DNA from 4 places in the Sporosarcina sp. FSL W7-1349 genome. Region 4 is predicted to be linked to each of the others. Evidence: riboswitches for the same ligand, from Rfam matches in the RefSeq annotation. Region 4 holds a riboswitch; each other region holds the start of a gene.
What was found. Region 4 has a riboswitch for S-adenosylmethionine ahead of metK (methionine adenosyltransferase). Riboswitches for the same ligand answer to the same signal wherever they lie in the genome.

Region 1 (7,567 bases), on a different contig from region 4:
CATTAAAGTAGCGTGCATCCGGGTGGGCGAAGACGATGGCAGAGACGGAGGCTTCTGGCTCCATCATAAACTCTTCGGTGAGGTGGACGCCGATATCTTCCGGCTTCAGCAAACCGAATAGTTTCGCCTGGTCTTCCAAGTTTGGACAGGCCGGGTAGCCGAAGGAGAAACGTTGGCCTTCGTATTTCGCCGCGAACCGTTCGCGCATTGTGAAGTCGGTCGGATCGGAAATTCCCCATTGGTCGCGCATTTCTTGGTGAACCCGTTCGGCGAATCCTTCCGCGAGCTCCAACGCGGTCGCTTGGAATGCGTGGCTCTCCAAAAATTTCCCTTCTGCTTTTAATCGGTTGGCATATTCGCGGACGCCATGTCCCGCGGTCACTTGCATGAAGCCAACATAGTCCATGATACCGCTGCTGACCGGTTTCAAATAATCGGCCAGGCATAGGAAAGGTTCCTTGCTTTGGCGCGGGAAAGTGAAACGTTCGATTTCCGTTTTCCCATCTTCCGGGTCATAGATGATGACATCGTCGCCGTCGGATTGAGCCGGGAAGAATCGATACATCCCGGACGCTGTCAGATTGCCGGACTCCAGGAAGCCGGTGACCATTTGATGCAGCTCGACTGCCCGCGGTTCCCGCTCTTCCAGCATTTTATCGACATTGCCACGCAGGCCGAGATGATGGCCGATCAACGTGCGCATATTGACGTATGGATACAGATGAGAAACGGAATAGTCTTTCAAGACGCGTCGACGCAAGTCGGTCGGCATGCGAACCGGCACGTCTTCCCGAACCGTTTTCACCGGACGTACCGCCACAGCGACAGCTCCTGCATCGGCTTGTTTCGCCGCTTTAATCGCGTCGTTTTCAGCCCGGCGCTCTTGCTGTTCAATCAATTCATTCAACAAAACTTGTTTTTCTTCTTTATCTTGAAGACGGTTGGCCAGTTCGAGTCCGTACATCGCGTCTTTCGCATACAGGACCGGACCATCGTATTCTGGTGCAATTTTCGTTTCAGTGAATCGGCGCGTCAAGGCAGCACCGCCGACAAGGACCGGCAAGTCGATTCCCACGGCTTTAAAATCTTGCGCCGTCAACACCATTTGTTGTGCCGATTTAACAAGAAGTCCCGATAGGCCAATGATATCTGGCTTCTCTTTACGAATGGCTTCAATCAGAGTGGTAGGGGTCACTTTGATGCCGAGATCGACGACTTGATAGCCGTTATTGCTTAAAATGATGTCGACCAGGTTCTTCCCGATATCGTGGACGTCCCCTTTGACGGTCGCCAGGACGATTTTCCCTTTGCCCGTATCATCCGCGGATTTATCCATGAACTGCTCCAGGAAGGAAACGGAAGCCTTCATCACTTCCGCACTTTGCAACACTTCCGCCACAATCAGCTGATTATCGTTGAATAAACGGCCGACTTCCGCCATGCCTTCCATCAATGGCCCATTGATGATATCCAATGGGGCATCATACATTTTCAAAGCGGCTTCCAAGTCGGGGATCAATCCCTCTTTCGTCCCTTCCACGACATAATAGCTCAGTCGCTCCGGCACGGTTTTCGGGATATCGTCTTCCGTCTTCTCTTTTTTCTTGCCGCGATAGAAGTTCGTGAACTCGGCCAGCGTTTCATCAGTTGTGGAGAATAATAGATCGTTCGCCATCTGCACTTCCGCTTCCGGGATCGAAGCATAGCGTTCCAATTTTTCCGTATTGACGATCGCGTAATCGAGTCCGGCTTGCGTACAATGGTACAAATACACGGCATTCAGCACTTCACGTCCGACTGGCGGCAGTCCAAATGACACGTTACTCACCCCGAGGATCGTCAACGCACGAGGCATTTTCTCCTTAATCATGCGGATGCCCTCAATCGTCTCTACAGCGGAGCCGATGTATTGCTCGTCCCCGGTACCGACTGGGAAGACGAGCGGATCGAAGATGATGTCTTCTGGAGCCAATCCCCATTTATTGACCAATAGCTCATAGGAACGCTCCGCCACTTCCAACTTCCGTTCGCGGGTGACTGCCATTCCGATTTCATCGATCGTTCCGACGACGACGGCCGCCCCGTATTTTTTCACGAGAGGCATAACGGCATCGAAACGCTCTTCGCCATCCTCCAAGTTGATGGAGTTGATGATCACTTTCCCTTGGGAATATTTCAAAGCTTCTTCGATGACCTTTTCATCCGTCGAGTCGATGACAAGAGGCACTTTCACCTTCTTGACGACTTCCTGCATGAATTTCTTCATATCTTCTAGTTCGTCCCGGTCCGGATTCGCCAGACAGATATCGATAACGTGAGCACCGCCGCGCACTTGGGCACGCGCGATTTCGGATGCCTCTTCAAACTTCCCATCGACAATCAATTGCTTGAATTTCCGGGAACCGATGACATTCGTCCGTTCGCCGATTAAAAGCGGGCGCATCGTATCGTCATAGAGAAGGGGGTCGATTCCGGAAACGGCATGGCCATGCGATTCTTCCGGACGTGGACGAGGCGCTTTCCCATCAACCGCTTCCCGGATGGCGCTGATATGTGCTGGAGTCGTTCCACAGCAACCACCGACGACGTTTAACCACCCTTTATCCGCAAATCCTTCCAGCTTTTTGGAGAGGGATTCAGGCGATTCATGGTAATGACCTTCTTCATCCGGCAAGCCGGCATTCGGATAACAGCTGACAAAGCTTGTCGCCAAATCGGATAGGGAACGCAGATGGTCCGTCATGAATTCCGGCCCTGTTGCGCAGTTCAAACCGACGGAAAGCGGCTTAATATGCTCGATGGAAATATAGAATGACTCGATTGTTTGGCCGGCGAGCGTTGTTCCCATCGGCTCGATCGTACCGGAAATCATGACAGGGATTTCTTTCCCAGTCTCTTCGAATGCACGCTTGATGCCGAGTGTCCCGGCTTTGACATTCAGCATATCTTGGCTCGTTTCCATTAAAATCAAGTCACAGCCGCCTTCGATCAGCGCTTTCGCTTGCACGTAGAAGTCTTCAGTCAGTCCGTCGAACGTCGCGCCGCCTGTAACGGAAAGCGTTTTGGTCGTTGGCCCCATCGCACCCGCGACAAACCGCGGCCATTCCGGGGTGGAGAAATCCTCCGCACATTTCTTCGCGATTTGGGCCGCTTGGAAATTGATTTCATGCGCCCGGTCGCCCAAATCATAATCATCGAGGACGATCGGAGTGCCGCCGAATGTGTTCGTGCAGATGATGTCCGCGCCCGCTTCCAAGTATTCGCGGTGAATCCGATCCAGCACATCCGGACGTGTAATATTCAAAAACTCATTACAGCCGTCGTACTCTTCGCCGCCGAAATCGTCCGGCGTCAAGTCGGCTGCCTGCAGCATTGTGCCCATTGCACCATCTATGATGAGAATTCTCTTCTGAAGTTGTTGTTCAATTGGATGAGTCGGCATGGACAAGTTCCCTCTCCTTCTTTGCATCTAGTTCTTTAATGTGTTGAATCAATTCCAAAGACATATCGTAACGAAGGAAAGGCGTGATGATATAGATGCCGTTGAATAACCGGGCCGCTGTATCGACCAGTTCCTTGGCGATTTGAATACCTTCCTCTGTCGATTTCTGACGGTCGTCTCCGCAAGCGCGCATCCGTTCCAATACTTCGTCCGATAATTTGATGCCTGGCACTTCATTATGCAGGAATTCCGCGTTTCGGATATTCGTCAACGGCATGATGCCGATGAAAATCGGTGTATCAAGATGTTTCGTCGCTTCGTAGATTTCCTCAATCTTCTCTTTTGAATAAACCGGCTGGCTGATGAAATAATCTGCGCCGCTTTCAATTTTCTTCTCCAACCGCTTGACGGCACGCTCTACCACCCGGACATTCGGGTTGAAGGCGGCTGCGACCGAGAAGGATGCTTTCTTCTTCAGCGGTTTGCCGGAGAAGGAAATCCCTTCATTCAACTGCTTGATCAGTTGTGTTAATTCCATACTGTTGACGTCGTAGACATTGGTTGCACCCGGGAAGTCGCCCACTTTCGTCGGGTCTCCCGTAACGGCTAGAATATCTTGGATATCGAGCGCATCCAGCCCCATCAAATGTGATTGTAAGCCGATCAGGTTACGGTCACGGCATGTAATATGGATGAGCGGCCGGATGTTGTACTGTTGTTTCAAGATTGCGCCCATTGCAACATTGCTGATCCGCGGCGAGGCGAGCGAGTTATCGGCCATTGTGATGGCATCGACACCTGCTTCGTTCAGCAAGTTGGCACCTTCGACGAATTTTTCAATTTCTAGTGTCCGCGGCGTGTCGAGTTCGACGATGACAGACCGCTCCCGCTTCACTTTTTCGTGGATCGGTTCGTTGACAGCCGGTTTTGCTTCCCGGATGACGACCGGTTTCTGCTGTTTCACTTCTTTCGCCACGACTGGCGCCAGTCCGGCGAGCTGTTTTTTCGCCGCTTCAATATGCTTCGGTGTCGTACCGCAGCAGCCGCCGATCAAACGGACCCCTTCATTGCGAAGGGACAGGGCGGCCCGGCCGAAATAATCCGCTTCGGATACATAGACGATCCGGCCATCTTCTACGTCAAGAAGGCTCGCATTCGGGTAGGCGGATAAAAATGCCTTCTCCGGCAAAGTGACTTCTTCAAATGCTTGGTTTGTATGGAACGGGCCGAGACGACAGTTGACGCCGACTACATCCGCACCGAGCGCCTCCAATCGATGAAGTGCTTCATTCAAGGAAAGACCGTTTTGCAACACGCCCGGTTCATCCATCGATACTTGGGCGATGATCGGGGTGTCGGTCATAGTGCGAAGCAACTGGACGACAGCGGATAATTCCTCAAAATCGTAATATGTTTCGAGCAAAATTCCATCTGGATCTCCCATCAGCAAATGTTGCGCCTGTTGCTGGACGATCGACTGGATTTCTTGCAAGGTAGCATCGCTTTTCCGGATGCCGCGAATGCCCCCAATCGTACCGAGCACAAACTGTCCGCCGGGAGCCGCCGCTTTCTTCGCAATCTGGATGGCTGCCTCATTGAACTCTTTCACCCGGTCTTCCATGCCATAGCGTGCCAGTTTCAGAGCGTTCGCGCTGTAAGTGTTCGTCTGAATGACGTCTGCTCCCGCCTGGATATAATCTTGGTGGATCTTTTCAATAATTTCAGGCTTTTCAACATTCAATTCTTCATAGCAAAAGTCGATTCCATACGAATAAAGTAGAGTCCCGATGGCACCATCAGCGGTCAGCACATCGGTTTTCAATTTATCTAGCAATGACATGGATTTTGTTCTCCCTTTCTTAATTAAAGTAAAAAAAGCCTTCATTCAGAAAGAAGGCTTTAGACGTGTATATTCACTCCTTCTTATCTTCCAGGCGATTGAGGCCTGCTGGAGGTAGCACCTTGCCGCCCGGCTGGTTGCTGAAGCTTCCCCGGGCCAGTTCCCTCAGCTTCTCTTGATAAGAATCATTATTTTATTTGAATTGTTGAAAACATCGTATCGTTAAAAAGCCCTGACGTCAAGTCTTTTCTGAAAATCCCGAGTAATGTATCGGATTAGGAGGAGTAGGGTCTGTTTTACCAAAAGCGAATTCTGTTCCAGGAGTGTGGTATTATAGAAAGCATCAGAACAAAGCAAGCAGAGGGTGAAATGATTGAGAGCTTTGAAATTTATCATCCCGATTATGTTCGTTGTCGGCGGGTTCAGCTGGATGATGTTGAGTAAAAATTATCAGGAAGTCCCGCCGACATCTCGTGTATTCATTACCATTGGAGCAATGATCGTGAGCGGGGGCATTTCGTTTTTCCTTTTCCCGAAAAATGAAGGAGGAAAAAACTGACGGGTGGCGATAAGCCATCCGTTTTTTTTTTTTTGTCAGGAAATTATTAAATCTTGGCTCGGGGCTAGCTTTCTAATCAGGCATGTTTACGATCAGGCCACTTTTAAGACACTCTATGTGTTAACTATATTTAATATTACATTGACACAAAATGAGTTATATTTTATTCTGATAAAGATAACTGAACGCGGGGGGGTGTGGGAAGTGGGGACAGCAACAGTGAAGTCGAAAAGTGGCATAAGTGCCTTGACGCTTGTGTATAGTGGGATGTTTGCCGCACTGATGATGATCGGTGCCAATATTACGTCGTTTGTACCGTTTCTTGTTATCGGTGGAGTGCCGATCACTTTGCAGACGTTCTTTGCGATTCTCGCCGGGCTTCTACTTGGAAGTCGGATTGGCGCAATTGCGATGACGGTCTATATGTGTATCGGACTCGCAGGGGCACCGGTATTTTCGAAATTCCAAGGCGGATTCGGGTTTATCTTAAATCCGACATTTGGATTTGTCGTGTCCTTCATCTTAACAGCGTATGTAGCAGGGGAAATCGTAGAGAAAAACGGGAAATTGCAAAGGTACATCGTAGCTGCTCTTGCCGCGATGGTGGTCAACTACGTCCTAGGCACGAACTGGTTGTATTTTGCGTATAAGTTCTGGGCAGCGGCCCCAGATGCGTTTACGTATAAAGTAGCTTGGATTTGGATGATGCCGCCGCTGCCAAAAGACATCTTGCTTGCGGTTTTGGCTGGGATTTTCGGTCATCGCATGTATAAGATATTGAAAGTGAGGCATGGATAAATGAGGGATTATAACAAGTTGGCCGAACAAGTGCTGAAGGGCTACCAATTGACGGACGAAGAGGCGCTGGCCATCCTAGACAGTCCAGATGAGGATTTATTGCCGCTTCTGCACGGAGCGTACCAAATTCGCAAACATCACTTCGGGAATAAAGTGAAGCTGAACATGATCATCAATACGAAATCCGGTCTCTGCCCGGAAAACTGCGGCTATTGTGCGCAGTCCATCGTGTCCAAGGCACCTGTTGAGAAATACGCCATGATGAAACAGGAAGAGATCGTGGCGGGCGCCGAGCGCGCAGCTGCAGTCAACGCGGGCACATACTGCATCGTGGCGAGCGGACGCGGGCCGGTTAACAGCGAATTGGAAATTGTCATTGATTCCGTAAAGGAAATCAAGTCAAGACATCAAGACATGACGATCTGCGCATGCCTCGGCATCCTAAAGCCGGAGCAGGCGGTACGGCTGAAAGAAGCTGGCGTCGACCGATACAATCACAATTTGAACACATCCGCCAATCATCATGAGAACATCACGACTTCGCATACATACGATGATCGGGTAAATACGGTCGGCCTGGCAAAAAACGCGGGCATCTCCCCTTGCTCGGGTGTCATCGTCGGGATGCGCGAAACGAAAGAAGACGTTGTTTCGATGGCACGCAGCCTTCATGCGCTCGACGCCGATTCAATCCCGGTGAATTTCCTCCATGCAGTGGAGGGGACACCGCTCGGCGGGACGGATGAATTAAACCCGCGCTATTGCTTGAAAGTATTAAGTCTGTTCCGCTTCATCAATCCTTCGAAGGAAATCCGGATTTCCGGAGGCCGCGAAGTAAACTTGCGCAGCTTGCAACCGCTGGGACTCTACGCGGCGAATTCGATTTTCATCGGGGATTATTTGACGACAGAAGGGCAAGAAAGCGACC
Region 2 (7,567 bases), on a different contig from region 4:
ATAAACAACCGGCCGATCCGCGGATTCTCCATTATGCAAAATGCGAGCAGGCAGACCGGCTGCAAAAGGTTCCGTCTCACATTGAAGTGAAACGAGCGGTCCCGGACGATGCGGAACGGATTGTGGAGCAATTGCGAGGGGTTCCCGAATTTGCATCCAGCACATTCGACGTCGAACGGAATAGGGAAACGCTGCACAACGGCAGTGGACGGACCTGGTACATCGAGAAAGACGGACAAATCATCAGCTCGGCTTCCAGTACAGCCGAAAATAGCCAATCGGCCATGATAGTCGGGGTAGGGACTCTCCCGGAACATCAAAAGCGAGGGCTCGCCTCCTACTGCATGTCGGTACTGTGCAAAGAATTGCTGGACGAGAGCAAAATGCTTTGTTTATTTTATGATAATCCGGATGCGGGAACCATTTACAAGCGGATCGGCTTTGTCGATATCGGAAAATGGGGCATGTGGAGTTTTAATTGAATTCTGTCTAAGAATGAAAAAACTAGATATTACGCCAAAGCGTAAATACAAATTGGAGGAATTGGGAAATGAAGAAACTGGAATCAATCGAACAATTCAATACCTTGAAAAATGATGGAAGGACGATTTTCATGTTTTCCGCAGACTGGTGTCCGGATTGCCGGGTGATCGAGCCCATTTTACCGGGAATCGAAGCGGACTATCCGGAATATACATTTATATATGTGGACCGTGATGATTACATTGACTTATGCCAAGAAATGGACATTTTCGGGATTCCAAGCTTCGTCGCATATCAGAATGGCGAGGAAACCGGACGTTTTGTCAGCAAAGACCGGAAGTCGAAAGAGGAAATCGAGAACTTCATCAACGGACTGGACCAGTAAGGTTTAGGGAGGCGTGGCATGAAACCAGTCATCGGATTGACATCGAATATGAACGTCGATGGAAAACATGAAATCGATCCCGAGTACATGGCTGCCATTTTGCTGGCGGGAGGGCTGCCGTTCATCATCCCAGCCGACGTAGAACAAGAGGCGGAGCAGGCGGCTTCCTTGCTGGACGGTTTGGTGCTGACAGGAGGGAAGGATATCGATCCCCAGTGCTACGGGGAGGAACCGCATCCGAAGCTTGGGGAAGTGTCACCGGCACGTGATCGGATGGAAATCGCCTTAGTAGGGCAAATGAAAGCGGCGGATAAACCAATTTTGGGTATATGCCGTGGTATCCAATTGCTGAATGTCGCGTTTGGAGGGGATTTATTTCAGGATGTGGAAGGTCAGATGGATCGTCCCGTCTTGCAACATGCCCAAAGAGCCCCGAGATCTCATCCTTCTCATACAGTGAAACTGGAAAGTGGGAGTGTTCTGGAAGAAATCGTTGGGGAACCTCTTCTCCAAGTGAATTCCTTTCATCATCAGTCTGTAAAAAGAGTGGCGGCGTCGCTTCGCATTTCCGCGTTCTCAAACGACGGGATTGTGGAAGCGATCGAGGGCCGGGAAGGGAACTTCCTCCTTGGGGTCCAATGGCATCCGGAGCGTCTTGCCGTGGCGGGAGATGCCCCATCCTTGCGCATCTTCAACAGTTTCATTCAAGCGTGCGCGAAAAGACGAGACAAAAGCTGAGCGATCCGAAGCTCGGCTTTTTATTATGGAATGAAAGATCTGATTTACAATCAAACTGTCGAACAGTGCAAGCAATCCAATCTTTTCGCATAAAAGCACCGGAAGAGAACAGTCTAACAGAGTGGAGGTGATACGAATGACTGCGAATAAAAACAACAAGAACCAAAAAGACCGGGAAGAATACGGATATGGCTATGACCGAAGCGTGGACGACCTCCAAGTGATCGGGCAGAACAATGCAGCCAAAAAAGAGAATAAGAATAAGATCAATCCAAAGAAATGAACAAAAACCAAGCTTCACGACATGTCAAAATCGGAAGCTTGGTACATATCCTGCAACTGTTCCTCTTCCGCGACGACCTGCAAATCATCCGCCGTAATCGAGAGTACTACATAACCGGTTTTCTCCGCGAACTGATCCGCCATCCGCTTGACAAATTTTGGCGATCCCTCATTCTCCTCGTCATACACAAGCAGCATCCCATCTGAATTCCTCAAGAAAAACTTATCTTTCTCAATGAATTGCCACGGCGCTTCATATGGTTTATTGGTGAGTGGTTTATAAAAATCGGCTTGGGCGACGATGGAATGATATTTCTCCTGTTTCGTCTCGTTCCAGTTCTTCTCTTGCTCCAAAAAAGGCGGCATGACGGCGAGATGCAAATCGGGGTATTCCTCTTGCAAATCCAGAACGACCTCCGCCGCCCATGTCTCGACGCCCAATTGTCCGCTGATGAGCACCCATTCCAGTCCCTCATCCAATAAAGAAGTCAGCCGTTTCTCAATCGCTTTCTTCACAAAGCGGATGCCGGGGTGTTTTTCATCGAAAATACCGAGTTCATGTTGTTTATAGCCTGTTATGACTAGCCGTTTCAATGGCAGCCTCCTCTTATTACCTATTTTCTTATATTTCATCAAAAGGTAGTGATATTTGGAAACAATTTTATCCCCGTTTTAACCCCAATCCTCTTGTAAATACAAAAAAACACCGCCCAATTTGGACGGCGCTTGCTTATAAACATTGATATAATAAGCTTTAGAAAAGCCGCCTTTGCCGTATCGTTAATCATGAAAGTTTTAAACCACCACTCCTCAAAGTGGGTGTTCGCAAGAACGTTCCTGTTTGTCCCGATTGCCTAAGAAATCGGGCCTGCCATTCCAGTTCTTATATAAAACTCCCTTTTACAGCTTAAAGGTTAAAACTTAATGTGTATACGAACAATGCAGCTTGTATATTGATTATATACGAGCAGTGGATTGTTTTCAATAGAAAATAATTCCACGATTATTGATTCTGTGCAATTTCGTCCAGAAGAATCTGGGCGCCTTTCGGACTCAAGTACATGCCGTTGGAATACATCTTGTTTTCCGGAGTCACTTCACCTGTTACAGCACAGGCTTCACTGATTGTGTATTTGCGTAATAGGATCATATCCTCATCCACAAAAATCTCCATCGGAGTCCCTGTACCTAGTTGCAACGTATTTCGTAATTCTTTTGGAATGACGATGCGGCCCAACTGGTCTACCTTTCTCACAATACCTAAACTTCGCATATAGTTGAATTCTCCTTTACTTCTATTTTTTATATAACTTATCTTCATTGTACTGGAAAATAAAAAAAACGCCAGAAATAAGAAAAAGTCCTATAACAGAAATTATCGGGTATCAAGCAGAAGATTCTAAACTCAGAGAAAAGGACGTTTACTTTCCAGTTTTTAATAGTATAATTAAGGATAGCCTAAACAATACAATCAAATATTCTTATCAAGAGAAGCTGAGGGACCTGGCCCGATGACGCTTCAGCAACCTCCACTCCGTGAGAAAGGTGCTACTTCCATCAAGATTGAATTCTTGAGAGATAAGAACAGAGCGAATGACAAAACCCTCTTTTCTTATCATATAGAAAAGAGGGTTTTCTGTATTTGATTTTAACTAATGTCAGCTGGCTGATTTCAGTTAAGGGCCTCCGGCGTATGTCAAAGATTTTGAAATGAGTTAAGGTTGGCAACTAAAGGACTCGACGTCCAGTTTCTAAATTGCCGTAAAGAACGCAGAAATGAAGGCCAATCAAAATTTGGACGTATTTACACCGAGGCGTAATTGAGTAGATATTATGAAAAGGGAGAGATGGGTTATGCCGATTAATATTCCGAAACACTTGCCGGCAGGCGAATTACTGAAAGAAGAAAAAATCTTTGTCATGGACGAGGACCGGGCCGTTTCACAAGATATTCGTCCGTTGAATATTATAATCTTGAACTTGATGCCGGAAAAGGAGAAGACCGAATTACAGCTCCTACGGCTGTTGGGAAATACGCCGTTGCAGGTGAATATTACGTTCATGACGATGGCTACACATGAATCGAAGAATACGAGCAAATTCCATTTAGACGCCTTCTATCAAACATTCGATGAAGTAAAAAACCGCCGTTTTGACGGAATGATCATCACGGGTGCCCCTATCGAACATTTGGAATTCGAAGATGTGAATTATTGGGAAGAATTGAAAACGATCATGGACTGGTCGAAGGACAATGTCACTTCCGTGCTCCATATCTGTTGGGGGGCCCAAGCCGCGTTATACCATCATTACGGCATTAATAAGCATGAGCTTCCTCATAAGTGCTCCGGGGTCTACGATCATACGTTGACCGATCCTACGATCAATCTGGCCCGCGGATTCAATGATGAATTCAAAGCACCGCATTCCCGTTATACGGAAGTGGCTCTGGAAGATATCGAAAACGATCCACGTTTAATCCTATTGGCCAAATCGGACGATGCAGGAGCCTTTATTATCATTTCCAAAGATGAAAAGCATATTATGATTACCGGCCACCTGGAATACGACGCCACGACGTTGGCTGAAGAGTACGAGCGTGATTTGCAAAAAGGCATCGATATTGCACTGCCTGAAAACTATTTCCCGAACGACGATGTGAATGCAAGCCCGGTCAACTCCTGGCGCTCCCATACACATCTTTTGTTTTCCAATTGGCTGAACTACTATGTTTACCAACAAACCCCTTACGAATGGAATTAAGGGCTGTCCCTCGCCGATCTGTCGATTGGCGAGGCGTTTTTTCATTTACTTAAGAACTTTTGAATCGCCTGTTGAGCGAGTTTCGTCTTTTCCATGTCTTCCATCGGTGGATTATAAAGACCTGCCCGTACGTTCAAATAATACCGGTGCATCGGATTGGATTCGGATAATGCGCGGGATCCGACAATGCGCATCGCCTTGTCCACGACTTGGATCGCTGCGTTGGTGACGGCCACTTTCGTAACACTGAGCGCCTCGTCGAAATGGGAACGGTCCTTTGCCTGTTCATAGCGCTCAATCGTACCGTAAAGAAGATGGCGTGCCGTTGCCAGTTCCAGCTCCATTTCGCCGATTAGCTGCTTGATGTTCGGTGCTTCGGCAATCGGCTTGCCTAAGGACGTCGGGACATAGGAAGTGGCAAATTCCAACGCATGCGATCTGGCAGCTGTTGCTATCCCGATATAACATGAGGGAATATGGAGTAGCCATCCTTTGTTTTCCGGCTTCTTCAATGAGTTACGCTGAAGGATGTTGGACACCGGCACCTTCACATTGTCTAATACCAGGTTATGGCTAGCCGTGCCGCGCATCGCCAGCATATCCCATGTCTCTTTGATCGACACGCCAGGAGCATGGCGAGGAATGATGATCAGATCCACCTCGTCGTTTTCGTTGGTCGCTGTCACAAGGAAGTAATCGAGAACGGGGGAGACCGAAGTGTAAGTCTTCTCCCCATGGACAATCAATTCATCTCCAGCTGCTTTGACAGTCGTGGTCGGCAGTGCGCCGCGCAACGGGCTCCCAGCATTGTTTTCGGAAGCTGCCGTATTGATGAGCGCTCCTTTTCCAATCTCCTTCAAGAGCCAATCTGCGGCTTCCTCGTCCCAATGCCGATTTTCGACGTATTGCAGAATGATCCCATTATGCCAACCGATCGACAGACCAGTCGATCCGCTGCCTTCTGAAATCGCTTCTTGGGCTAAAATATATTCATACAAGCCCAATCCTTGGCCGCCGTACTCTTTTGGCAAAGTTAGCCGATGATAATCGATTTTCTTCAAATCTTGGAAGTCCTCATAGGGGAAAGAACCGAGCGCATCCAATTGTGGTTCTCTTTCTTTAAAACGAGGTTTCAGTTCATTGATCTTATGTAAAAGCTTTTTCTGCTTCTCCGTTTTGATGAATGTTTCCATTTCTATACACTCCTCATGACCTTCTCTTTTTATAATACCACTAAACTTATAGGATTTGATTTCAAGTAGCTAAATTCTTTACAAGGCATAAGATAAGTAAGAAAGGGAGGGTCATATGGGCTTATATATGAACACCGATCATCATTCCGCCATCTATCGGAATAACGGAAGCATGGAAGGGCTGAATCAGGACTCGTTCAAAAAGGATTTCCTCACTGATTGGAAGGAAGAACAGCAGTCGATATTCAGGCAACAGCGCTCCGCATTGGAAAATGTGCTTCGTCAGCAAAGACGGATGCAAGCGATTCAGCATCAACTGATAGAGGAACAGTCATTTGCCAAGCGGCATCAGGAGGAGCAAGACGAGGCAATGAGGGAAGAGATGCTTGGGCTTTTCAATAAAATCAAGCTAGAACATATTCGCTTGCAGGCAGAATTCCAGCAATCCATAGAGCAGCAATGGTTCCCAATCTGGAAAGCAGTAGAAGAAATGAAAGAACGATTGGATCATCTGGAACAACTGAATAAGGAATTGGTAAACCGGTTAGGGGAGCAAACGGAAGCCCAGCATCGGATGGTGGAGTGGAAAGCGGATTATGAGAGTGCACAACAAGAAGTGATGCAACGGTTGGACAACCAAGAAGGCCTCATTGATAAAATCATGAGGAGATTGGATCATTTGCGATCCATCTTTTTCGAAAGAACCCACTTTCTTGCAGAAAAAATAGAAGCCGGCTCACCGTCCTCCAAACAGTTAGCTCAAGGCAGCGAACGTTCCTTGACGTTATACAAAAAGAACGATATCCAAGACGATCAGGAGTAAAGGGAGCCATCTTATAGCATGTATACCTCGCCCCGTTTAGTGAGACACTTCGGATAGCTAGCTGGAGGTGCATGCAGAGATGGAGGATATGTTGAAGCTGGATTTTTGGGAAATGATCATTCGAACGACATTGACATTTATCGTGTTGCTGATCCTTGCCCGGTTTATGGGGAAGAAGCAGATTTCCCAATTGACCTTTTTCCACTACGTAACCGGAATCACCATCGGGTCGATTGCGGCGGATATCGCGGGAGAATCGAAGATGCCGTTCTTAGATGGGATGGTCGCAATGATTTGGTGGGCGGTCTTGACAATACTGACTAATTATATTGCATTCAAATCGAAAAAAGCGAGGGTCCTTTTCGATGATAAGCCGACCATCATCATTCGGGACGGAAAGTTGTTGAAGGTGTCCCTTGAGAAGACGCGCCTTCATCTGAACGATTTGAACATGATGTTACGGGAACAAAACATCTTTTCGTTAAAGGATGTGCAATATGCAATCTTGGAGCCGAATGGTCAGTTAAGTGTCATGAAGAAAAGCGATCTGGAACCTGCAACTAAAAAAGACGTCAAGGCACCCGCACCACAACCGAAGTATGTTCCAACAGAAATCATTTCCGATTATCAATTGATTCCCGAAAACCTGAAAGAACTGAATTTGACCGAGGAATGGCTGACCGAGCAGTTAAAGAAGCAAGGGATCGGTCAGATAGACCAAGTTTTTTATGCGGAGATCCAATCAGATGGATCACTTCATGTTGATATGGGTGATGGGTAATGAGAGAAGAAAAAGCCGTAAACTTCAATGTTCACGGCTTTTTTGTTGCTTCGAAGTTCGGATTAATTTTTCAAGAGCAAACGTTTGCTGATGGAAACGTCCGAATCCATAGCAGCTTG
Region 3 (7,567 bases), on a different contig from region 4:
GATATAATGGGATGGGCAATCAATTGAAAGTGGGGGAACACAGATGACTAACAATTATCCTGAGAAAACTTGCTCTATTGAAAGGCTCGTCACCATTCCTGAAGATGTTGAAAAAGTGATCAATGGGGAAAAGACGGCGACCCGGCGGAATGGGGTCTATGCCTACCCGGGAGAAATCATGGTGTTGAATGGAAATGAATTCAAGATCGACAAGCTTTATTCCCAGACGTTGGGTGAATTGACAGATGAAGATGCGAAGACGGAAGGGTATTCGACAGTGGAAGAGTACAAGCAGGCGATGTTGGCGATTCATGAAAAAATGCCTTGGTTTCCGACAATGTCTGTATGGGTACATGAGTATAGCCCAGTGCAGAAATGACGCTAGGTCATGAAGTTTGGCATCTATAATCTCTTTGTTTATTTGCATGTGTTCAGTGCCGTTTTGTCCATCGGCCCATTATTCGTCCTGCTGCCGATCATCCGGCGATTGCGCGGCGCCGAGCGAAAGGTGGAATCCGCTTATCTCTCGGTGATTCAAGCGACCATCCGGATGGTCATGCATGCAGGTCATGTTTTAGTCTTCACTGGTGTTGTTTTACTGATCATCGGTCCATGGCCTTGGTATTCATCCTGGATTCTGCTGACATGGGCGATCATGTTGGTATCCGTCGTATTCTTGGCGAAGGGGTTCACAAGTGTCCTGAAAAATTTCCAACAATCGACCGATAAGCAACAGGTCTTGAATCGGCTTAGATCGACTTCTTGGATGTACATTGGCCTGCTGCTCCTTATGCTTTGGCTAATGGTGCAAAAGCCGATGCTTTGGTGAAATACATATGTGAGAAAAGCAGAAAGAGGCTGTCCTTATGAAAGGGCGGCCTCTTTCGCTTGGGTTCCCAGATTGCCTTCATTCACATATAGTAAAATGATAAGGGAGAGCCAGAATAAGGAGCGATTAGTTTGTTCCGACAACCACCATTTTACGACAACAGGATGCAGATGGATGAAGGGTCGCAGGATATTGGCGCTGTCGTCGCCTTCAACGAAGATAAGCTTGCCGACGCTCAGTAACAGCAAAAATTAGACCAACTCCAGCAACAAATTGATGAATTGAAACAAGGGAATGGGGCACAGGAAGATTCCATCGACACGCTGAATAAACTATTGGAAACGTTGATCGATCGTTTGGGGAAAGAGGAAGGGGTCAATTGAAAAAAGCAAGCCGGACTCATAGAAATTGTCCGGCCTGCCGAAAACAAGCACATGCTAATGGATACTCTTTGATCACTTATGAAAACAAACCGAGTTTCTCAATCCGGGATATGGCTTCCCTGATTCTGTCTTCACTTTCCAATAAACCGACACGGACATAGCCTTCTCCGTGCTCCCCGAACCCATTGCCCGGCGAGACGGCGACATCAGCTTTGGAAAGAAGAAGATCTGCGAATTGCTCACTTGTGTAGCCTTCCGGAATCGGCAACCAGCCGAAGAACGAGCCTGTCGGCGGTGTAACATCCCATCCGATCCGCCGGCATTCTGCAACGAGGACATCTCGTCGGCTTTCATAGAGTGCCACCAGATCGTCTACACATTGCTGGCTTTCCGTCAATGCTGTGATAGCAGCCCGTTGGACGGCAGGGAAAACGCTCGTGAATAAATGATCTTGCAATAAGTTGATCGCTTCCACGATTTCCGCATTCCCAATTGCAAATCCGACTCTCCAGCCTGCCATATTGTACATTTTGGATAGCGAAAGCATCTCGATGCCGACGTCTTTCGCTCCTTCTGCCTGCAGGTAGCTGATCGGTTTCTTTCCGTCAAACCCGATGGAACCGTAGGCAAAATCATTCAACACGTAAATGTCATGTTCCTTGGCAAATGCGACCGTTTCCTCAAAAAACGGGAGGGTGGCAGTCACGCCTGTCGGGTTGCTCGGGTAGTTCAAATACATCAATTTCGCTTCTTGTTTTTGACGGTCGGACAAGTTGCTGAAATCCGGGAAGAAGCCGTTTTTTTCGAGAAGCGGCATCGTTTCATAGCGAATGCCCGCCAAGCTCACACCCGACAGATAGTCCGGGTAGCCTGGGTCGGGAAGGAGCAATAATTCCCCTTCATTCATGATGGCAAGCGGTAATTCGACCACTCCGATTTTTGTTCCCCCGAGGACAGCCACTTCGGTTTCCGGGTCGACTGACACATCGAACTCCCGCTTGTAAAAGTCGGCCGCCGCCTGACGGAGTTCCTTCGTTCCCCGGAATGGGGAATAGCCGTGAGTCGCCGGATCTTCCGCCGCTTCCTGCAACGCTTTGACAATATGGGGAGGGGTTGGCTGGTCGGGGTTGCCGCGGCCTAGATTAATAACGTCCCGGCCTTCCGCCTGTGCTGCCTCGACTTTCCCAATTAATTCGGTAAAAAAATGCGGGGGTAATGCTTTCAATCGATTTGAAATCGCCATTCTTTTTCCTCTTTTCTCATTCATTCTATTGAATAGTATACATACAATACGAGACCGCCTGCAATCACATAGAATAATGTCAAAATAACTTGACTCTTTTTTAAAATGGGCTTATGATAAGCCTTGGGTTTCTAAATAAATAACAACTCTTATCCAGAGCGACCGAGGGAAAGGCCCGATGACGTCCAGCAACCCCTTGCAATCAAGGAAGGTGCCAAGTCCTACAGAGTGTAATTTCATTCTGAGAGATAAGCTGATATAGTTCAGTGCTTCTTTCGTTGATGAAATGGAAGAAGTTTTTTATTTTTATTTTTATTCAACGAGTGTTGAATAATAATATAGCCTCCGGCGGATGTCGCAGATTTCGAGCCTCGATTCAAAATCTGAACACAATTACGCCAAGGCGTAATTGATTTGCAGAAAGAGGAGAGCCACATGATCCGGATTGAAAATCTGACAAAAGAATATAGGACGAAGGCTGGCATTGTAAAAGGCGTGGATGATGTCTCCCTCGACATCAATACAGGCGAGATATTCGGCATCGTCGGTTATTCAGGAGCGGGAAAGAGCTCATTACTCCGCTGCATGAATCTGTTAGAAAAACCGACTAAAGGGACCATTTTAGTTAATGATGTAAACTTGGTGAAGCTGAAAGGGAAGAAATTGCGGCAAGCCCGACTAAAAATCGGAATGATCTTCCAGCATTTCTACCTCATCAGCCAGAAGACGGTCTATGAAAATATTGCCTTTGCACTGCAAGCGGCCAAAACTCCGGGAAACCAAGTGGAGGCACGGGTCACCGAATTGCTTGAGATGGTCGGCTTGGCGGATAAACGGGACGTCTATCCCGCTCAGCTAAGCGGCGGACAGAAACAGCGGGTCGGCATTGCCCGAGCGCTCGCTAATAATCCATCCGTATTGCTTTGCGACGAAGCGACATCTGCGCTGGACCCGAACACGACGACATCGATTTTGCGGTTGCTGAAAAAAATCAATCGGGAATTGGGCATCACGATCGTATTGATTACTCATGAAATGAATGTCGTGAAGGAAATTTGCGATCGGATGGCGATTATGCAGGACGGAAAAGTGATCGAAGAAGGACAAGTGTATGACATTTTCTCCGATCCAAAACAGCCGTTGACGAAAGAGTTCATCAGCAGTGTGGTTTCATTTGACGTGCCGCAAGCGATTTTGGAGACATGCACCGGGACATTGGTCAAGGTGAAATTCAAAGGGGACGTCGCCGTGAAGAGCGTCATTTCCGATACGATGCAACATTTCCATGTCAAAGGGAACTTCCTGCACGGCTCTATTGAGTATATTCAAGAAATGCCGCTCGGCACTTTCCTCATGGAGTTGCAGGGTGAACCGAATGAAATCCAGAAAGCGATCGACTTTATGGTCGGACAAGAGGCAAACGTGGAGGTGCTGGAGAAATGATTGATGTGCCACATATCATCGAGATGATGCCCGATATTACGAAAGCATTTGGCGAAACGCTCTATATGATCGGTATTTCGCTGGCCATCGCGGTTATCATCGGGCTTCCTTTGGGTGTTCTGCTCTTCGTCACAGACAAAGGTTTATTCCTTGAAAACCGGCTGATCAATTCCACTTTCGGTTTTGTCGTCAATATGGTGCGGTCAATCCCGTTCATTATATTGCTCGTGGCATTGATTCCATTAACTCAATTGATTGTCGGGAAAATCATCGGCCCGGGCGCGGCTAGTGTCTCCCTTTCGGCAGCGGCCATCCCGTTTTTCGCACGGATTGTCGAAACGTCCATGCGGGAAATCGACAAAGGGGTCATCGAGGCAGCGATCGCTATGGGGGCTTCCCCTTGGATGATCATCCGGAATGTTCTTTTGCCTGAAGCAAAGTCGAGCATTGTCCAAGGGATTACGTTGACAGTCATCAGTCTCGTTGCCTATTCCGCCATGGCGGGATTTGTCGGTGGAGGAGGGATCGGGGACTTGGCGATCCGGTTCGGGTATTACCGATATGACGATTCCATCATGATCGTAACAGTCGCCATACTCATCATATTAGTGCAGTTGATCCAATTTACGGGAGATCGGGTTTCAAAAGCTATAGATAAACGATAATTAGGGAGAGAAGAAGATGAAAAAGTTTTTATTGACTCTATTTGCCGTTGTGCTGGCAGCGGCTCTTGCTGCTTGTGGCGGGAAAGAGAAAGCGGAAAATGCAGATGATTCAGCAGCAACAGAAGAAAGCAAAACATTGACATTCGGTGCTACGGCAGGTCCATATAGTGATATGTTGAAAAAAGCAATCATTCCGGGCCTTGAAGAAAAAGGCTATAAAGTGGAAGTTACAGAATTCAGTGACTATATCCAGCCGAACAATGCGTTGAACAGCGGCGATATCGATGCGAACCTATTCCAGCATATCGTCTACCTGGAAAACTTTGCTCAAGAAAACAATATGGATTTGACGGATTTGATTGTCGTCCCGACTGCTCCACTCGGCATTTACTCAAACAAATACAAATCATTGGATGAAATCGAAGATGGGGCTTCCATCACGATTCCTAACGACCCTGTCAATGCGGCGAGAACATTGATCGTGCTGGAAGCGAACGGTCTTGTCAAAATGAATCCGGATATCGAACCGTTGAAAGCATCTGAAAAAGATGTCGTCGAAAACCCGAAAAACTTGGTCATCCAGCCACTCGAGGCAGGACAATTGCCACGTTCTGTGGATAGTGCCGATCTTGCAGCTGTTCCAGGAAACTTTGCGATAGCTGCTAACATGAACTTGTTAGATGCGCTTGCATTGGAAGAAATGCCAGACCAATTTCGTAACGTGGTCGCTGTGAAAACAGAAAACCAAGACAAGCAATTTGCCAAAGACATCATCGAAGTGATCGAATCGGATAAATTCGAAGAAGTGATTGACTCCGATTTCCAAGGATTCGGGAAACCGGCTTGGATGCAGCAATAATCTGACCTAAAAGCCCGCATCTTGCATAACAACAAGGAAACCATCCCCTTCCTGATCGGAGGCGGATGGTTTTTCTATGGTCAAACATATCGGAAATGGAGAAAATATAGTATACTGACTCATGGATGTTAGAGGACTGTACATAACGTGCACCATTTTTATCCATATTTTTACGGAAGAGTGGACGAGAATAGGAGAGCGACTAGATGATGAAAAGAACCGTATTATCACTGATTGCGATTATGCTAGTAGCGCTATTGGGCGCATGCAGCGGTAAAAACGCTGCGGGGGATGACAAGACGTTGCTCATCGGCACGTCCGGTGGGACGTTTAATTTCCTATTGAAAAGGGCGATTATCCCGGAGCTTGAAAAGAAGGGCTACCAAGTTAGTTTTTTTGAATACCAAGATATCGATGAGTTGAATGGAGATTTGCTGGAAGGCGAAATCGACTTGAATCTGTTCCAACATCAAGCCTATCTGGAACAACTTAAACAAGAACAGGACCTCCCGCTTTCTGAATTGATTGCGGTCCCAACCGAGCCAATCGGCCTGTTTTCCGAAGTGTACGATACATTGGATGACATAGAAGAAGGGGCAATCCTTACAGTCCCGAACGATCCGGTAAATCTTCCGGTAGCTTTGAATATGCTCCAGGAGGCTGATTTGATTACCTTGAATCCTGCAGTTGACGTAGCAGTGGCGACAGAGGCTGATATTGTGGAAAATCCGAAAAACCTACGGATCCAACCGATTTTGGAAAAACAATTGCCCGCTGCTTTGCAAAGTGCTGAATTGTCGGTGATTCCGATCGCTACTGCGTTGACGATCGACCTGGCTCCGACGGACGCGTTAGCGCTGGAAGAGGTTCCGGATTCATTTCAGACCATCTTTGTTGTCGCAACGGAAAATGAAGACAAGCCATTCGCTAAAGATTTGGTTGAAGTTATCAATTCCAAGGAATTCGCTGATGTGATGAAACCGGAAGAGATCTACTATGTGGAGAAGAAGGAAGAGTGAAAAAAGCAGGGACGGAATCCAATTCCATCCCTGCTTTTTCATCTCTAATTATGCTTCGATCTGCTCAGTCAGCTGAATCAACTCATCGATCAGACTGCCGATATAAGCAATTGTCTTTTTCAATGGCTCCTCCGTTGTAATATCGACTCCTGCCATCCGGGAAAGCTCGGCCGGTGTCTTCGTCCCTCCTGCTTTCAAGACGTTCAGCCAATCGTCCACAGCTGGCTGTCCTTCTTGTAAGATGCGCTCGGACACTTGCGTCGAAATCGTCAGGCCAGCACTGTACGTGTACGGATAGAGTCCCATATAGTAATGCGGCTGTCTCATCCAGGTCAGTTCGGCCCCTTCATTGATAATGACAGCATCGCCCCAGAATTCTTCCAGCACCCCGCGTTTGAAATTATTCAAAATCGTAGCGTTGACATTACCCCCTTCATCGACCCGCTCATAGACTTTCCGTTGATAGGCAGCCTCCAGCAAATGGGTGACAAAGTTATGGTAATACGTCCGGGATACGATCGACGAGATGACCCATCTCTTGAATTTCGGATCATCGGAGTTTTTCAGCAGATGGTTGGCCATCAGCATTTCATTCAAAGTGGAGGGCGCTTCGATGAAATAGAGTGACGGGTCTGCATTGAAAATGTTCTGTTCGCTGTTTGTATAATGGAAATGCCCCGCATGTCCCAATTCATGGGCAAGGACGAAGACATCTTCCATACTTCCTGTCCAGGAAATTAAAATATAGGAATGGTTCCCATACGGACTGGAACAAAAAGCGCCTGTCGACTTGCCAAGATTTTGTGCATAATCGATCCAACGTTCTTCATAAGCTTTATCCACCATGGCCGCATAGTCTTTTCCCATGATGGAGAGGGCGTCATCCATATACCGTTTCGACTCTTCGAATGTTATTTTTGGTTCATACGTCGGATCAAGCGGAATTTTCAAATCCGCGAATGTCATCGTATCCAAGCCATGGACCTTTTGCAGCAGTTTGGCGTATTTCCGCATATGGGGCGCCAGTTCCTCCATGATCAGATCGATCTGCCGATTGTACATCGAGCGGTCCACTTCCTGATCCATCAGTAAGTAATCGAAGATGTTCTCATAGCCGCGCAAGTCG
Region 4 (7,567 bases):
ATACTTGGTATTTCCCTGACTATACCCACTATTTCCCGCCTGCCATCAATGCGAAAACCGTCCGGGACGCCTGTCTCTGGATGAAAGAACAGACCGTTTAAGGTGCCTGTGGACGACCAATAAAACAGGTACCAAAAAACCCCAGGTATGATTTCATACCTGGGGTCGCGTATTTATTAGGCGATCGGTCCGCCTTTTTGGACGATATCCTCTGACACATGACCGAATTTTTTGAAGTTCTCACGGAAAAGTCCCGCCAATTCTGATGCCTTTTCATCATAAGCCGCTGAATCCGCCCAAGCGTTGCGTGGGTTCAATACCTCGCTCGGAACGCCTTCGATGGCAACCGGCATTTGGAGTCCGAAGATTTCATTCGTTTCGGTTTCCACATCGTTCAGTTTGCCCGCCAATGCTGCGCGGACCATCGCACGTGTATATTTCAGATCCATCCGTTTCCCAACGCCGTAGACGCCGCCAGTCCAGCCTGTGTTGACCAGAAAGACTTGTGCGTTGTGCTCGTCGATTTTATTTCCTAGCATTTCCGCATAGACCATCGCTGGAAGCGGTAGGAACGGTGATCCGAAGCATGTGGAGAATGTTGCTTCCGGAGAAGTGATGCCACGCTCTGTACCTGCCAATTTAGAAGTGAATCCGCTAAGGAAGTGGTACATCGCTTGTTCCTTCGTCAATTTTGAAATCGGAGGCAATACGCCGAATGCATCCGCCGTCAAGAAGACGATGGTTTTCGGGTGGCCTGCGACAGACGGCATGACAATATTCTCGATATTCTGAATCGGGTAAGCTGCACGCGTGTTTTCCGTCAACGAGTTATCATCGTAATCCGGAATGCGTGTATCTTCGTCGATAACGACGTTTTCCAGAACTGAACCGAATTTGATCGCACCGAAGATTTCCGGCTCTTTTTCTTCGGACAAGTTGATGCATTTTGCATAGCATCCGCCTTCGATGTTGAAGACGCCATTATCGGACCAACCGTGCTCATCGTCACCGATCAGCTTGCGGTCAGCATCCGCTGAAAGTGTCGTTTTCCCTGTGCCGGAAAGGCCGAAGAATAGGGCAACATCGCCTGCTTCGCCGACGTTCGCCGAGCAGTGCATCGGAAGGACACCTTGTTCAGGAAGAAGGTAGTTCATGATGGAGAAGATGGATTTTTTCATTTCCCCAGCATATTCCGTACCACCGATCAAAACAATGCGCTTTTCAAGTGAAACGATGATGAAAGTCTCAGAATGAGTACCGTCTACAGCCGGATCTGCTTTGAATGAAGGAGCCGCCAGAATGGTGAACTGGGCTTCGTGCGTTTTCAATTCTTCTTCCGTCGGACGGATGAACAATTGGTGGACGAAGAGGTTCTGCCATGCATATTCGTTGACGACTTGGATAGCCAAGCGAGAGTCCTTATCTGCACCTGCAAATCCTTTGAAAACGAAAAGCTCATCCTTTTTGGAAAGGTGATCCAGCACTTTCGTATATAAGGAATCGAAAATTTCGGAGGAAATCGGCCGGTTCACTTTGCCCCAGTCAATTTTGTCTTTGGAAGACGCTTCCTCGACGATATACTTATCTTCCGGGGAACGTCCTGTATATTTTCCTGTCCGCGCAGTGATGGCTCCGTCTGCTGTAAGCTGAGCCTCTCCACGGGAAGTCGCCTTTTCGACCAGTTGTGGCACCGAAAGCTGGATGTTTACATTTTCTCCTGCAAGAAGATTTTTTAGTGCATCGCCAATTTTCGCTGAAATCATAATGTAAGTACCGTCCTTTGCATATAATCCCTAAATTTTTGGGTGTCCATCACAATTCACGAATAGTATAACACATTACCAATAATAATCTACACTAATTTGCAACCTCAATGAATTAGACACAATTGCCATACATTGTTGACAAGGAAGAAAAAATTTCGTAGCATAGGTATGAACGGATACTCTTATCCCGAGCTGGTGGAGGGGTCAGGCCCTATGAAACCCGGCAACCTGCAAAGACATAATCGTCTGCGAGAAGGTGCCAAACCTGGACCAAGGTAAAATTCCTTGAACGATAAGAGTGAAAGGTGCTTTTCGAAATCATGCCTTTCCTCATGTTTTTACGTGAGTGAAGGGCTTTTTTTATTAGATTGCCCTTTATCCCTCGTGTTAAAGCTCGAAATGGCTTAAAGTTTGTACTTCATTCTGGACAAACTTAACATGGGACTTATGAGTACCGTATCAATCTCGTAGGATATAGGAGGAAATTGTATGTCAAACCGTAAATTGTTCACGTCAGAATCTGTAACCGAGGGCCATCCGGATAAAATGTGCGATCAGATTTCGGACGCTATCCTCGACGCCATCTTAAAGGAAGATGCGAATGCACGGGTGGCTTGCGAAACAACAATCACGACCGGGCTAGTCTTGGTCACAGGTGAAATTACGACAACTACGTATGTGGATATTCCGAAAGTGGTACGGGAAACGGTGAAGGGAATCGGATATACACGCGCGAAATTCGGATTCGACTGGGAAACATCGGCGGTTCTCACTTCCATCGATGAGCAATCTCCTGAAATTGCAGCAGGAGTTGACCAAGCATTGGAAGCACGGGAAGGGACGATGACGGACGAAGAGTTAGAAGCAATTGGGGCAGGAGACCAAGGTCTCATGTTCGGATTTGCTTGTAATGAAACACCGGAATTAATGCCTTTGCCGATCAGTTTGGCACATAAATTGTCACGTCGCCTGTCCGAAGTGCGCAAAGAGGAAATCCTCCCTTATTTGCGTCCGGACGGAAAAACACAAGTGACAGTGGAATACGATGAGGAGAATAAACCGGTACGGATCGACACGATCGTCATCTCGACGCAGCATCATCCAGAAGTGACCATTGAGCAGATCACCCGGGATATGAAAGAAGTCGTCATCGGTGCGGTCGTTCCGGAAGAGTTGTTGGATGAAGACACAAAATATTTCATTAATCCATCCGGAAGATTTGTCATCGGGGGCCCTCAAGGGGATGCGGGTCTGACAGGCCGAAAAATCATCGTCGATACATACGGCGGCTATGCGCGGCACGGCGGCGGTGCGTTTTCAGGGAAAGACGCGACGAAAGTTGACCGCTCTGCCTCCTATGCGGCACGGTATGTAGCGAAAAACATTGTGGCGGCAGATTTGGCGGATCGTTGTGAAGTACAACTGGCTTACGCAATCGGAGTGGCTAAACCGGTCTCGATCAATGTTGATACATTTGGCACCGGTAAAATTGAAGAGAGCAAATTAGTGGACTTGGTACGAGAGTTGTTCGACCTGCGTCCGGCCGGCATTATTAAAATGCTCGACCTGCGCCGCCCAATTTATCAGCAAACGGCGGCATACGGACATTTCGGACGTACCGATATCGAATTGCCATGGGAACAGACGGATAAAGCGAATGCGCTCAGGGAGTTGGCGGAGCGCGTGATTGGATGATTGAATGATTAAAGGAAGGGCGCCCGAAAATGGCGGCCTTCCTTTTGGATTTTGCGAAGCGCTGATACTGTACTCTCACGCTATAACTCTCATCAATCTTTGATGTATTGAGTCAAGTGCTGATAACCCGCGCCATATGCTGATATTTTGCTCCAATGACTGATACTTCATTTCAAACGCTGATACATTGCATCAACAGCCGATACTTAGATCCACTTGCTGATAGTTTGTGCCAAGCGCTGTTATCTTACACCGAACCCTGATACCTCAATCCAAGCGCCAAACTTTATCTTTTCAATTGCCCTCAGCTTCATTCCACCCAATCAGTTTTGCAAACTCTTATAATACTGCCCTTTCTCCGCGTATTCCCGGACGATGCGTTCCATATCTTTTTTATCGTCGTCGTTTAGTTCACGCACGACTTTAGCGGGGGAGCCCATGACCAATGTGTGGGGCGGCACTTTTTTACCCGGAGGGACTAAACTGCCTGCCCCGACAAATGCGCCTTCTCCGATTTCCGCTCCATCCAACACGATGGCGCCCATCCCAACGAGCGCTCCTTTGCGGATTGTGCAGCTATGTAGTGTCACTTGGTGGCCGATCGACACTTCGTCTTCCAGCACCAATGGACGATTGGGGCTTTGATGGAGGCAGCAGAGGTCTTGGATGTTGACCTTGCTCCCGATAATGGTCGGGGAGACATCCCCGCGGATGACGGTGTTGAACCAGATGGAGGATTCTGGACCGATTGTCACGTCTCCCGTAATAGTTGTATACTCTGCAATGTAAACGGACGGATCGATTTTAGGGGTCTTGTCTTTATATGGATAAATCATTTCGTTCTCCCTCTTCCTCTAGTGGTGTATAATTATCCTAACAAAGTTCGGGTTTTTATTGAACTGAAAACGGTAAAAATAAGAGTAGACGATGGATAGATGAGGAGGTTGCTCATGTGGAAATGGGAAGCGGACGGACAGCCTAAGGCGGTCGCAGTCATCGTTCACAGTGCGTATGAACATCATAACCGTTTCGCATGGTTGATCCAGAAACTGAGAGCTAGCGGTTACCATGTCGTAACCGGAGATTTGCCCGGCCATGGGGAGGAGAGCGGCAGAAGGATTCATAATGAATCCTTCCGTACATATGAAGAGTATGTCAAGAAATTGATCGGTGTCGGATTGGCGGATCATTTGCCTCTGTTTGTGTTTGGGCATGGACTAGGGGCGACCTTGGTCGCGCGTCTCCTGCAAATGGAGAAACTGGAAGTCGCGGGCTTGATTCTCAGTTCGCCTTGGTTTTCATTGAAACACCAGCCGCCCAAATTCTCGGCGATGCTGACGAAATTTTCTTCTTCCATGAAACTGAATCATGAGATCAGTATTGAAATGTTGACCCGCAATTACGATGTGTACGTCGATGCGCAATCGGATCGTCTCTATAACCCGGTTGTGACGGCGGTCTGGTATAAAGAATTGCAAACTTTCATGAAGTCGGTCTTCCAGCACGAGGACACCATCCAAGACGTGCCCGTCCTTCTCCACCTTGGCGGCAGTGATCAGTTGAGTGATATTGCCTATGCGCGAAGCTGGGTATGGAAACAGCAGTTGTCGGAAGTCCAAGTCAAACAGTGGAAGCGGCTTTACCATGATATCTACCAGGAACCGGAACGCGAAGACATCTATCTATACACGGAGGCATTTATGGATAATGTCTTGCGGTCCCTTGGATATGTAGTATGAAAGACATCTGAAAAGGTGTCTTTTTTTGGATTTTTTCGAGAAGATTCCCTTATATCAAAATAGTTTTAATCTGTGAGAATATCTATCTTATATAAGACTTGTATATTATAATGAGCAGGATTAACTGACTAGTTTCGGGATTGAAACAACCGGCAGATGAAGGAGAATAGCGAATTGAAGTCCATTAAAACAAAAATAATTGTAAGCGTCTTCGCCATGTTTTTTATAGTGCTTAGCGTTATTAATTTATTTGTCAATGATCAGATGCTGAAGCAGACGAAGCAGGTACTGTATTCCCAAAGCGACGTCGCGGTCACGGTCATGGGCCAGTCGATCGATAATTTCATGCTCCAATATGAGCAGGCGTTGCAGCTGCTGGTCAATCATCCAGCCGTTGCAGATTATGTGGAAGAACAGAAGGCCACCGGGTCAAATGAATCCTTGTCCCATACTGGCATTGAAAACGCACTCGGCAATTTTTTGGAAGAGCTGCCGGCGGCGAGCTTGACGTTTTTTACACTGGAAAGTAATGCAACGATATTTATGCCGCTTGTCGATCTAACCGATTTTGACGCGGTAGGTCGCAGTTGGTACATTGACGCGAAAGCGAATCCCAGCCAGGTCGTCTGGTCTGATCCGTATATCGATCTGACTACCGGGGAATATGTCATTACGGCATCCAAAGCGGTGACGCAAAATAATGAGGTCATCGGTGTACTTGGGGCTGACATCAGTTTGGCGATGATGACCGAACGGGTTTCGGAAAGCGAGTTCGGATTTCAGGGCTATCCTTTCCTGTTGGATAAATCCGGTAACGCGATTGTCCATCCATCCGGCGTCACCGAAAGTGGCGAGAGGGCGGACCTTTCATATATGAATGCGGCACAGCAGAACGGCATTGCGCGTTACGAAGAAAACGGCAAGACGATGACGGCCGTCTCCGCGGAAATTCCGCGCCTCGGCTGGACGGTTGGCGCCGCATTCAATGAAGATGCCATCATGGACACTGCGAAAGAGACGAGGAATCTTGTCATCTTCATATTCATCCTAGCGGAATTACTCATCGGAGCCCTCTTATGGTTCCTGATCACTAAAATGATCAAGCCGCTCGATATCATCGGTGCGGAGATGGATAAAATGGCGATGGGTGAATTGGATGTCCATGCCGAAGTCCGCTCAAAAGACGAATTTGGCAAATTGGCTGCCAACTTTAATGTCATGGCGGCGAAAGTACATGATATTATTACAACTGTCCGGCAATCCGTCCAAGAAGTACGCCTTTCCGCAGAGAGCTTGAGCGCTTCCGCGGAGGAGACGAACGCAATTAGTGAACAGATGGCAGGGGCGGTTGAGGATGTTGCAGCTGGGGCGACCAAATCTGCTCATGATACCGAGGATGCGACACGGACAGTGGATCTGCTAGGTCAGCAGATTATGGGCATCCATGATAAAGCCGGCGTCATGCGATCAATTGCAACGGATGCGGAAGCGGCAAATGCAGAAGGGCGTACTCAGGTTAATGAGTTGCAGACGGCCTTTGCTGACTGGCGGACCAATTTGCTGTCCATGGGGAATTCCGTCCAAGATCTAGAGCATAAAGTCGAAGCGATCGGCACCATTTTGGAGACCATCACGGAAGTTTCCGCCCAGACGAATCTGCTAGCGCTCAACGCAAGCATCGAAGCGGCAAGAGCGGGAGAACATGGAAAAGGATTCGCCGTGGTGGCGGAGGAAGTCCGAAAACTCGCCGAACAATCAAGTCGTGCGACGGATGAAGTGAGAGCGACTGTCGCGGAACTTCAGGAAGGATCTCACCGGGTGGCGACGGAGATGCGGGAGACCGGCCAGTCTTTCCAAGATCGAGCAATTGTCGTCCAAAATACGGAAGCGACATTCGGAAATATTACCGATCTGATGCAGCGTTTAGAACAATCCATCGCGAGCGTCTACGATGAGGTGAATGAAGTCGTCCGTCACAAGGAAACCGTATTGGAGACCATTGAAACGATGGCAGCCACATCTCAGGAAACGGCTGCTGCGAGCGAGGAAATCAATGCTTCGACAACCGAGCAATTGCATGCCATCCGCGAAGTGGCAGGCTCCGCGGATCGGCTGTCAGGCCTCAGCGATGAATTGCATAAGGCAATCAGTCAATTTAAAGTGTAAGGAGCAAGCGAACCCTTGAAAACCGGCCGATTACTGGTTTTCAAGGGTTTTCATTTCCGGTATATTCATAATGAACGATTGAAAAATATCATTTCATGCAAATGAATATGCTAGAATGGAGACATATTTTCGAGGACGGGGGTTGCTGAATGTACGAGAGAAGCCATACTGAATTTTATTCATGGTTGAGATCCATCTTCA

Region 1: another riboswitch for S-adenosylmethionine. It lies ahead of MKY41_RS17045 (bifunctional homocysteine S-methyltransferase/methylenetetrahydrofolate reductase); the one in region 4 lies ahead of metK (methionine adenosyltransferase).
Region 2: another riboswitch for S-adenosylmethionine. It lies ahead of metA (homoserine O-acetyltransferase MetA); the one in region 4 lies ahead of metK (methionine adenosyltransferase).
Region 3: another riboswitch for S-adenosylmethionine. It lies ahead of MKY41_RS00525 (methionine ABC transporter ATP-binding protein); the one in region 4 lies ahead of metK (methionine adenosyltransferase).

What each region holds. Positions count from the first base shown of each region.
Region 1 is NZ_JBBOOK010000002.1:618,088-625,654, reverse strand. It holds gene metH (methionine synthase) at 1-3,442, opposite strand, end outside; gene MKY41_RS17045 (bifunctional homocysteine S-methyltransferase/methylenetetrahydrofolate reductase) at 3,423-5,282, opposite strand; SAM riboswitch class I at 5,363-5,467, opposite strand; gene MKY41_RS17040 (histidine kinase) at 5,656-5,841, shown strand; gene MKY41_RS17035 (biotin transporter BioY) at 6,046-6,639, shown strand; gene bioB (biotin synthase BioB) at 6,640-7,567, shown strand, end outside.
Region 2 is NZ_JBBOOK010000001.1:13,710-21,276, forward strand. It holds gene MKY41_RS00075 (GNAT family N-acetyltransferase) at 1-482, shown strand, start outside; gene MKY41_RS00080 (thioredoxin family protein) at 551-868, shown strand; gene MKY41_RS00085 (gamma-glutamyl-gamma-aminobutyrate hydrolase family protein) at 887-1,606, shown strand; gene MKY41_RS00090 (hypothetical protein) at 1,743-1,889, shown strand; gene MKY41_RS00095 (DUF1273 domain-containing protein) at 1,904-2,521, opposite strand; RNA gene ssrS (6S RNA) at 2,645-2,839, opposite strand; gene MKY41_RS00105 (AbrB/MazE/SpoVT family DNA-binding domain-containing protein) at 2,892-3,161, opposite strand; SAM riboswitch class I at 3,367-3,473, shown strand; gene metA (homoserine O-acetyltransferase MetA) at 3,743-4,651, shown strand; gene MKY41_RS00115 (acyl-CoA dehydrogenase family protein) at 4,693-5,844, opposite strand; gene MKY41_RS00120 (hypothetical protein) at 5,960-6,667, shown strand; gene MKY41_RS00125 (DUF421 domain-containing protein) at 6,747-7,448, shown strand; gene MKY41_RS00130 (NAD(P)-dependent malic enzyme) at 7,511-7,567, opposite strand, start outside.
Region 3 is NZ_JBBOOK010000001.1:94,416-101,982, forward strand. It holds gene MKY41_RS00505 (ASCH domain-containing protein) at 44-379, shown strand; gene MKY41_RS00510 (DUF2269 family protein) at 389-829, shown strand; gene MKY41_RS00515 (hypothetical protein) at 865-1,077, opposite strand; gene MKY41_RS00520 (pyridoxal phosphate-dependent aminotransferase) at 1,289-2,455, opposite strand; SAM riboswitch class I at 2,602-2,710, shown strand; gene MKY41_RS00525 (methionine ABC transporter ATP-binding protein) at 2,891-3,898, shown strand; gene MKY41_RS00530 (methionine ABC transporter permease) at 3,895-4,563, shown strand; gene MKY41_RS00535 (MetQ/NlpA family ABC transporter substrate-binding protein) at 4,580-5,422, shown strand; gene MKY41_RS00540 (MetQ/NlpA family ABC transporter substrate-binding protein) at 5,629-6,441, shown strand; gene pepF (oligoendopeptidase F) at 6,490-7,567, opposite strand, start outside.
Region 4 is NZ_JBBOOK010000003.1:305,434-313,000, forward strand. It holds gene MKY41_RS20090 (alpha/beta hydrolase family protein) at 1-101, shown strand, start outside; gene pckA (phosphoenolpyruvate carboxykinase (ATP)) at 177-1,763, opposite strand; SAM riboswitch class I at 1,946-2,065, shown strand; gene metK (methionine adenosyltransferase) at 2,256-3,461, shown strand; gene MKY41_RS20105 (gamma carbonic anhydrase) at 3,785-4,297, opposite strand; gene MKY41_RS20110 (alpha/beta hydrolase) at 4,412-5,200, shown strand; gene MKY41_RS20115 (methyl-accepting chemotaxis protein) at 5,375-7,366, shown strand; gene lepB (signal peptidase I) at 7,516-7,567, shown strand, end outside.